Prochlorococcus marinus str. SB: one gene and its partner. The protein of the gene in region 1 binds, or shares a complex with, the protein of each later gene. Links are inferred from orthologs where the notes say so. Each region holds a gene or a part of one and is shown on either strand. Other genes may lie near its edges.

Region 1 (4,475 bases):
CAAAACTTTAGAGAGAAGTTATTAAATATTCATGCTGATGTTGAAGATTTACTTTTTGATCTAAAATCATATTTGCAAGAAATAGAAAATTATGAATCTAATCTTCCGGTAATACAAAAAAGATTATTCTTTTTAAAAAACTTAGAGAGAACTTTTTCATTGGATCTAACTCAATTAATTGAAAAGCGCGATCAATTAAAAACGTATTTTCAACAAAATGATCAAGGTAATGAGATTTCCATGATTAAAGCTCAAATTGAGAATTTACAAAGTAATCTAAATTCTTTATTTGTTATTCAATCTACTGAAAGAAAAAAAATTGCTAAACAATTACAAAATTCAGTAATGTCAATTTTAAGCAATCTAGGTTTAGAAAATGCAAATTTTTCAATTCAATTTTCTGAGTGCAAGCCTTCTGGCGATGGAATTGATGATATAAATTTTTTGTTTTCGGCTAATCCTGATCAGAAGCTTGCTCCATTATCAAATGTTATTTCTGGCGGAGAAATGTCAAGATTCTTGTTAGCTCTTAAATCTAGTATTTCTAAAAAACCAAATACTTTCTTTTTAGATGAAATTGATAGTGGTTTAAGTGGCAAATCTCTATTTTCTTTGGTGGAGCTTATAAAAGAAATTTCTAAAAACCAACAAGTCTTGTGTATTACACATCAGCCATTACTCGCTGCTTGGGGATTAGCTCATTTCAAAGTTAATAAAAACGTAATTAATGGGATAACTTATACTTCAATCGCAAAACTAACTACAAAAAATCAAAGAAAAAATGAACTAATAGAACTTATAGGTGGAGGTTCATGTGAAGTAGACGAATATGCTTCTAAACTGCTTGATCGCACAGCTGCGTAAAACAGAAAAAATTCCACTATAATATTCTTTTTAAATCATAGAGTAGATTTAAACATGGTTAATAAAGCCGATAGTAGTTTTGGAGAAGATAACTCAATTAATATTAGGGGAGCTCGTCAGCATAATTTAAAAAATATTGATCTTTCTCTACCTAGGAATAAATTTATAGTTTTTACAGGTGTAAGTGGAAGTGGAAAAAGTTCTCTAGCCTTTGATACTATTTTTGCTGAAGGTCAAAGAAGATATGTTGAGAGTCTTTCTGCATACGCAAGGCAATTTTTGGGTCAAGTAGATAAACCAGATGTTGACAATATTGAAGGTTTATCACCTGCTATTTCAATTGATCAAAAATCTACAAGTCATAATCCTCGATCAACAGTTGGAACAGTAACGGAAATACAAGATTATTTAAGATTATTGTTTGGCCGTGCTGGTGAGCCTCATTGCCACCATTGTGGGATTCCAATTGCGCCTCAAACAATTGATGAAATGGTGGATCAAATTCTTCTTTTACCAGAAGGAACAAGGTACCAATTGTTGGCTCCTGTTGTAAGAGGTAAGAAAGGAACACATACAAAATTAATAAGCGGACTAGCGGCTGAAGGATTTGCTAGGGTAAGAATCAATGGAGAGGTAAGAGAACTTGCTGATAGTATTGAATTAGATAAAAATCAAATTCATAATATTGAGGTAGTTGTCGATAGATTAATTGCAAGAGAAGGTATACAAGAAAGATTAAATGATTCTCTACAAACTTGTCTCAAAAGAGGAGATGGCTTAGCGATAGTAGAAGTTGTTCCAAAAAAAGGAGAAAACTTACCTTCTAACTTAGAAAGAGAAAAACTTTACTCAGAAAATTATGCATGTCCTGTACATGGATCTATTGTTGAAGAACTTTCTCCTAGATTATTTTCTTTTAATAGCCCATATGGGGCCTGTCCAGATTGTCATGGGTTAGGTTATTTAAAAAAATTTACTGCGGATAGAGTTATACCTGATAAAACATTACCTGTTTATGCTGCAATAGCTCCTTGGAGTGAAAAAGATAATACTTATTATTTTTCTTTACTTTATTCTGTAGGGCAAGCTTATGGTTTTGAACTAAAAACTCCTTGGAAAGATTTAAGTGACTTGCAAAAAAAAGTTCTACTTTTGGGATCAGATAAACCAATATTAATTCAAGCTGATAGTCGTTTTAAAACTTCTAGTGGTTTTGAAAGACCTTTTGAGGGGATATTGCCCATATTAGAAAGGCAATTGAATGAAGCCAATGGAGAATCAGTTAAACAAAAATTAGAAAAGTATCTAGAATTAGTTCCCTGTAAGACATGTTCTGGAAAAAGATTAAGACCTGAGGCTTTGGCAGTTAAACTTGGTCCATACAACATTACTGATTTAACTTCTATAAGCGTTTCTGAAACCCTAAATCACGTAGAGCGCATCATGGGCTTAGGTAAGATAAAGAAAGAAAATATATCTTTATCAGAAAAACAAAAGCAGATAGGTGAATTGGTTTTAAAAGAGATTCGTTTACGTTTGAAGTTTCTAATTAATGTAGGTTTAGATTATTTGACTTTAGATAGACCGGCTATGACTTTGTCTGGTGGTGAGGCTCAGCGTATTAGATTGGCTACACAAATAGGTGCAGGTCTTACTGGCGTTTTATATGTATTAGATGAACCAAGTATTGGTTTGCATCAGAGAGACAATGACAGATTATTAGAAACATTAAAAAGCTTAAGAGACTTGGGAAATACTTTGGTTGTCGTTGAACATGATGAAGATACTATGAAATCCGCAGATTATTTAGTAGATATTGGTCCAGGGGCAGGTGTTTATGGTGGGGAAATTATTGCTAAAGGATCTTATCAAGATGTTTTAAATTCAGAAAAGTCATTAACTGGAGCTTATCTTAGTGGTAGGAAATCGATTCCTACTCCAAAAGAACGTAGATCATCTGTAAAAAAAAGTTTAATTTTAAATAATTGTTCTAAAAATAATTTAAAAAATATTTCTGTTGAATTTCCTTTAGGAAGATTAGTTTCTGTAACTGGTGTGAGTGGAAGTGGAAAGAGCACTTTGATAAATGAATTACTTCATCCTGCATTATGTCATTCTCTAGGATTAAAAGTCCCTTTTCCTCAAGGTGTAAAAGAGTTAAAGGGTATAAAGGCAATTGATAAAGTTATCGTTATTGATCAATCTCCAATAGGAAGAACTCCAAGATCAAATCCTGCTACATATACTGGTGCTTTTGATCCTATAAGGCAGATATTTACTGCCACAGTTGAAGCAAAAGCAAGAGGTTATCAGGCTGGTCAATTTAGCTTTAATGTGAAAGGAGGAAGATGCGAAGCTTGTAAAGGTCAGGGAGTCAATGTAATTGAAATGAATTTTCTACCTGATGTGTATGTTCAATGTGAAGTATGTAAAGGAGCTCGTTTTAATAGGGAAACTCTTCAGGTGAAATATAAAGGTTTCAATATATCTGATGTTTTAGAGATGACTGTTGAACAAGCTGCAGAAACTTTTTCTGCTATACCTCAAGCTGCTGATAGATTATCTACATTGGTTGATGTTGGCTTAGGATATGTCAAGTTAGGCCAGCCAGCTCCTACATTATCTGGTGGAGAGGCTCAAAGAGTTAAGTTAGCCACGGAATTGTCAAAAAGGGCTACTGGAAAAACTTTATATTTGATTGATGAACCAACTACAGGTTTAAGTTTTTATGATGTTCATAAATTAATGGATGTAATACAACGTTTGGTAGATAAAGGTAATTCAGTGATTGTTATTGAACATAATTTAGATGTTATTAGATGTTCAGATTGGATTATCGATCTAGGACCTGATGGAGGGGATAAAGGAGGAGAAATCATTGCAGAAGGTATTCCCGAGGATGTAGCTAAAAATCCTATAAGTTATACAGCAAAATATCTTAAAAAGGTTCTGAAATAAGAAAATCCTTGTTGTATTTCTTTTTATTTTAGTTATTTCAGCAATACGAAATTCTTTTTTAAAGGGGCATAAAGTCACTCTGTAACTGCTTTTTTGAAAACTTTTATATTAAAAAAATTTTAAATCATAATGCTTTCTTAATATTTCCTTAGAAAAATTCAGCTTATTTGTATTAAAGGCCGTTGATCGGAGGTTTTACTGAATGAGGTTGAAATTTTTACATTTACATTTACATGGTCTTATACGTTCTAAAAATCTTGAGTTAGGCAGGGATGCAGATACAGGAGGGCAAACACAATACGTTTTAGAATTAATTAAAAGCTTGGCTAATATTTCAGAAGTTGATCAAGTAGATTTAGTTACTCGTTTAATAAACGATCTTAAAGTAGACGATGAATATTCTCAAGAAGAAGAATTTGTTGAACCTGGAGTGAGAATTTTAAGATTCAAATTTGGACCTAATAAATATTTAAGAAAGGAATTGCTTTGGCCTTATTTAGATCATTTAACTGAAAGACTAATTTCTTACTATAAAAAAAACGAAAAGCCTAATTTCATTCATGCACATTATGCAGATGCTGGATATGTAGGAGCTAAACTAAGTAAATCCTTAAACGTTCCTCTTATTTTTACTGGTCATTCTTTAGGAAGAG
Region 2 (5,126 bases), on another replicon or contig:
AAACTGATATAACTACTAACATTCCAAAAAAATTAAGATTTGGGTTAAATAAAAAAGTTAAATTTTTTAATTTCTTTATTCCACCTTTTATTGCAATTTGCTCTTTAATTCTATTCTCTTCTTCTTTTATTTATTTTTATAGTCCTTTTGAAAATATAGAAAAAAAAGAACTAATAAACTCTGAATAAAGAGTAATTAGCATCTTAAATACAAACACGATACTATAGGTTAATTTCTTTTCAGAGTAATTCAAATTTATTCTTTGAGCTTTGATGAATGGCAGATTTAAACATCCCAAATTTGAATATTAAAAATGATAAATATATTTTTAAAAAAAAATTAAATTTAAGAAGAAAATCTAAAAGAAGACTATTTACTGAATCTTTCTTTTTGTTTATTTTGAGTGTTTTATTAGTTTATATAAATTATTTAATTCCTAATAAGAATTTGCTTTTAAAAAATCTAACCTCGACATTTCATAAAACTTTTTTGTTATTAATTGAACTCCTTTCATATCTCTATGAGATATTTTTGGTGATTTTTATTTTCGTATCTACTTTTACTGCTCTTATTTTAATGGTAGGTTCTTTTAATAGGTTATTTAAAATCTCTAAGAGAAAGTCAAAACAAATTGTTTATAAATAATTTCAAATAGGTTGCATTAGGCCGCCACTTCCTGAATCTGAGTCATCGTCATCATTTTCTGTTTCTTCTTCAAATAATGCAAATATGCCAATTACAATTGATGAAAGAATAATTGATAAAGGTAAAATCGAATTTTGGATTCCGACGTCTATATATTCACCCATAAATTAAATAAATTTTTATAAACCTAACCGAAATCAAACTGTTTCGCGGATTTTAAATAATTATTTAATAATTTATTCTATTTTAATAAGGTCTTTGTCGAAATTCTTTATTTCTCTTTCAAAAGACCCGAACCACAATATTAGTTGATCAATTTGATTCTGAATTTCAGTTGCACCTAAACCCCTTATTGTGATGGTAGATAATTGTTCGCCTTCATTAAAATTAAATTTATTATGAACGCTACTTGCCAAAGAATTTTTGAGTATTTTAAAAGTAGAATTTTTTAATTTTGTCTCTATTAAGATGTTTGGCTTTTTTAGCTTGATTTTATTAAAACCACATTTTTTAGCTAGTAATTTTAGTCTCATTATCATAATTAGTGACTCAACAGGTTTGGGTAAGTTTCCATATCTATTTACCCAGTCTGTAGCTAATTCAGTTAATTCATCATTATTTGAACATTCAGTAGCAGATTTGTAAGCCTCAAGCTTCTCTTCTCTATTTAATATCCATGTTGCAGGTATAAATGCATTTATTGGTAGATCAATTTGAGTGTCGTTAACTTCAGGTATTTCTTGTCCGCTGATTTCTGAAATAGCCTCATGGAGCATTTCTATATATAAATCATATCCAATAGCATTAACCTTTCCACTTTGTTCTTCTCCTAGTAAACTACCAACACCTCTTATTTCCATATCTTTCATTGCAAGTTGGTATCCACTACCTAGTTCTGAAAAGTCTTTTATCGCTTTCAATCTTTGTTTTGCAGCGTCATTAATTTTATTTATATTTGGATAAAATAACCAAGCATGTGCTTGTACACCGCTTCTACCAACTCTTCCTCTAAGTTGATAAAGTTGTGAAAGGCCAAATTTGTGAGAATCTTCAATAATGATTGTATTTACTTTAGGGATGTCTAATCCACTTTCAATTATCGTTGTGCATATCATTAGATCTACTTCTCCATTATTAAAAGCAATCATTGCATTTTCAAGCTCTGTTTCGTTCATTTGCCCATGAGCAACAATAAATTTTAAGTTGGGAAACATATTTTTTAATTTGTTAACAGCTTGATCTATATCAGAAATTCTTGGAAGAACATAAAAAATTTGACCTCCCCTATCAAGTTCTTGATTTATTGCAGTTCTTATAACATCCATATCTATTTCAGATAAATATGTTTTTATTGATCTTCTTGATGGTGGAGGAGTATTTAGTAAGCTCATTTGTCTTAGTCCAGATAAGCTCATATAAAGAGTTCTTGGAATTGGAGTTGCCGAAAGAGTTAAAACGTCTATGTTGGTTTTGATTTTTTTTATTTTCTCCTTTTGCCTTACTCCAAATCTTTGTTCTTCATCAATAACTAGTAGTCCTAAGTTTTTAATTTCTATTTCTTTTCCTAAAATTTGATGCGTTGCTACAACTAAATCAATTTTGTTATTTTTCAAACCTGCATAGATTTCCTTTCTTTCATTAACGGTTTTGAATCTATTGAGTAAAGATACTTTTATTGGGTAAGGTGAAAATCTATTACTTATTGTTCTCCAATGTTGCTGAGCTAGGATTGTTGTGGGTGCGAGTAATATTACCTGTTTGCCTGATGTAATAGCCTTAAAAATAGCCCGAACAGCTACTTCTGTTTTTCCAAATCCTACATCTCCACAAACAAGCCTGTCCATTGGCTTATCGCTTTCCATATCAGATTTTATTTCTTCTACAGCAGAAATTTGGTCAGGTGTTGGTTGATAAGGGAATGATTCCTCTAATTCATCTTGCCAAGGACCATCTTCTGGGTAAATGTAACCCTTTAATTTTTCTCTCTTTGCATAAAGTTTTAAAATATCGACAGCAACTTTTTTGATTTGTTTCTTATTTTTATCTTTTATTTTTTCCCATTCTGTCCCTCCTAATTTATTTATTTTCGGCTTTATTTTTCCGCTTGATCTATATCTGTTAACACTACCAAGTTGATCAGCTGCAACACTTATCTTCCCATCTTGATATTGAATGACTAAATAATCTCTTGAATCTCCGGTTATATTTATTTTTTCTATTTTTAAAAATTTCCCTATTCCATGATTTTTATGAACTATAAAATCACCGGGACTAATCTTATTTACATTTATATTTGAATTGACACTTCTTTTTTTTCTTCTTATGAATACGTTATTAAAAAGAGATTGTTGTGAAAATAATTCTTTATCTGTTATCAGGACAATTTTCCATATCGGTAGATAAAACCCCTCTATTTCGTAATTGTTCTTATTTTTTAAAATTAGAGGAGTTGAATTATTAATTGACTTATATGCTTCATCAATATCATTAGGATTGTTTAAGTAGTTTGCATTACATTCGTGCTCAAAAAGTAAAGTCCTTGTTCTCAATGGTTGTGCTGATAATATCCATACTTTTTCATTGTTTTTTATATTTTTATTTATATCATTGGATAATTTACCTACATTTTTAGAGTATGAATTTAATCTTTTATCGTTTAACAAAAATCTATTATCAATATTGATTTTAGATTCAAATTCATAAAATTTTATTAAATTAAAATTTCCTAGTGAATTTAATATTTCGTCAAACTTTAAATGCAAATTAGGTTTGGCCTCTAAATTAATGTCATTATTTTTAAGGTTCTCATTTACTTCATACGTACAATTATCAAAATTACTTTCTGAATCTAGATACCAATTATTTGCAAATTTTTTACAATCTTCTAATTCATCAATTACAAGAATTGTTTCCCTATTTATAAAATCTATTATGTTTGAGGGTTCTTCTTCAATTATTCCTAAATAACGATCAAGATTATTTTTATTTATATCTTCTGAATTAAAAAGATTGTTCTTAGATAAATTATTTAACTTATCTTTTATTAGCGAATCAAATCCAGCCTGTATTATTTCAATATTATTTATACTTTCTAAAGTTTTCTGTGTATGAGGATCATATTCTCTTATTTTCTCAATTACATTATCAAAAAATTCTAATCTTATAGGAAACTCATTATTGACAGGATAAATATCTATTATTTCCCCTCTCCTACTCCAGAATCCTTCTGTTGAAGTTACATTATCCTTCGTATAACCCAGCAAAGTAAGTTTATTTGCTAATTCTTGAATCTCGATTTGAACCCCTTTTTGCAAATCTAACTTGTTTTCAATTAATAGGTTTTTATTTATGAGATGAGGTTGTAGTGATCTCTCAGTTGATATAACAATATTAGGTTCATTTTTCTTTTTTTTTATTAATTTGGATAAAACAGTAAGCTGACTAAATTCAATCTCTTTGGATTTGTTAATTGATAAGTATGGTAGATGTTCTGTTGGAGGATAATATAAAACTGCTTTATCATTTATACTTTCAAAATAACCAATCCATTTGTAGGCAATTTCTACATTAGGACAAATTAATAATATATTTTTTTTCTCTTTTTTTGCGATGCTATCTAATATTATTGATTTTGCATATCTACTTGAACCAATAATATTTAATTCATTACTTTTTGAAATTCTTTTTATTAATTCAGAAGTAATTTGTGAGTTCGAAATATAATCAACTAAAGTATTTAAACTCATTTATAACTATCAATCTTGATTACAAATATCCGATACATTATATTAGATTTTATACTGATTGTGAATAATATTTGATGGATTCAGCCGCAATAAATTCTTTTATACCCACACTAGATCAGGTAGACAGTTGGTACGAAATCTTTACACTTTTACCAATATTAATTGCTCTAGAATTATTATTATCGGCAGATAATGCTGTAGCATTAGCTTCTCTTACAAAATCCCTCGATAGTTCAGAATTAAGGTCAAGAGCCTTAAATATTGGCATAACAATATCTTTATTATTTAGAATTATTCTAATCATATTATCTAATGTTCTTCTAAAGTTTATTCTCATAAGAGTTTTTGCAGGTTTTTATTTAATTTATTTATTCTTCTCTAATGTTTTTTTAAATTCAGATATAGACAACGCTGAAAATGGTAAAGAAAATAAAAATAATAATTTTAGGTTCTTAAGAGTTGTAGCACTTCTTTCAATTACTGATTTTGCTTTTTCCATAGACAGTATTACTACTGCAGTGGCTATAAGCGATCAGTATATATTAATTATATTTGGAGCAGTAATTGGTGTATTAGCATTAAGATTTACATCGGGGATTTTTCTAAAACTTCTGGATATATTTTCTAGATTAGAAACAGCCGGTTATGTAGCAATTTTGATAGTTGGGATTAAGCTATTACTAAATACGTTAATTAAAGAGTCTATTCTGCCAGATTATTATTTTTATTTTTTGA

Evidence for each region. The genes of interacting proteins can lie anywhere in the genome.
Region 2: the proteins of uvrA (region 1) and mfd are in contact, whole or in part, in a crystal structure (PDB 4DFC), measured with the Escherichia coli proteins. The link is inferred for Prochlorococcus marinus str. SB from one-to-one orthologs.

The regions. Positions count from the first base shown.
Region 1 is NZ_JNAS01000002.1:635,036-639,510, forward strand. Bases 602-4,022 are described here. They hold uvrA (excinuclease ABC subunit UvrA), read left to right. Parts: upstream 602-918; coding sequence 919-3,822; downstream 3,823-4,022. Other genes in these bases: EV02_RS02930 (AAA family ATPase), read left to right, coding at 602-864. Outside these bases: more of EV02_RS02930, read left to right, coding at 1-601; EV02_RS02920 (glycosyltransferase), read left to right, coding at 4,025-4,475. UniProt on the Escherichia coli protein: The UvrABC repair system catalyzes the recognition and processing of DNA lesions. UvrA is an ATPase and a DNA-binding protein. A damage recognition complex composed of 2 UvrA and 2 UvrB subunits scans DNA for abnormalities.
Region 2 is NZ_JNAS01000001.1:260,598-265,723, reverse strand. Bases 682-4,753 are described here. They hold mfd (transcription-repair coupling factor), read right to left. Parts: upstream 4,392-4,753; coding sequence 882-4,391; downstream 682-881. Other genes in these bases: EV02_RS0108575 (TerC family protein), read left to right, coding at 4,466-4,753; EV02_RS09420 (hypothetical protein), read right to left, coding at 682-809. Also shown: EV02_RS07080 (DUF4335 domain-containing protein), read left to right, coding at 1-188; more of EV02_RS09420, read right to left, coding at 648-681; more of EV02_RS0108575, read left to right, coding at 4,754-5,126. UniProt on the Escherichia coli protein: Couples transcription and DNA repair by recognizing RNA polymerase (RNAP) stalled at DNA lesions. Mediates ATP-dependent release of RNAP and its truncated transcript from the DNA, and recruitment of nucleotide excision repair machinery to the damaged site.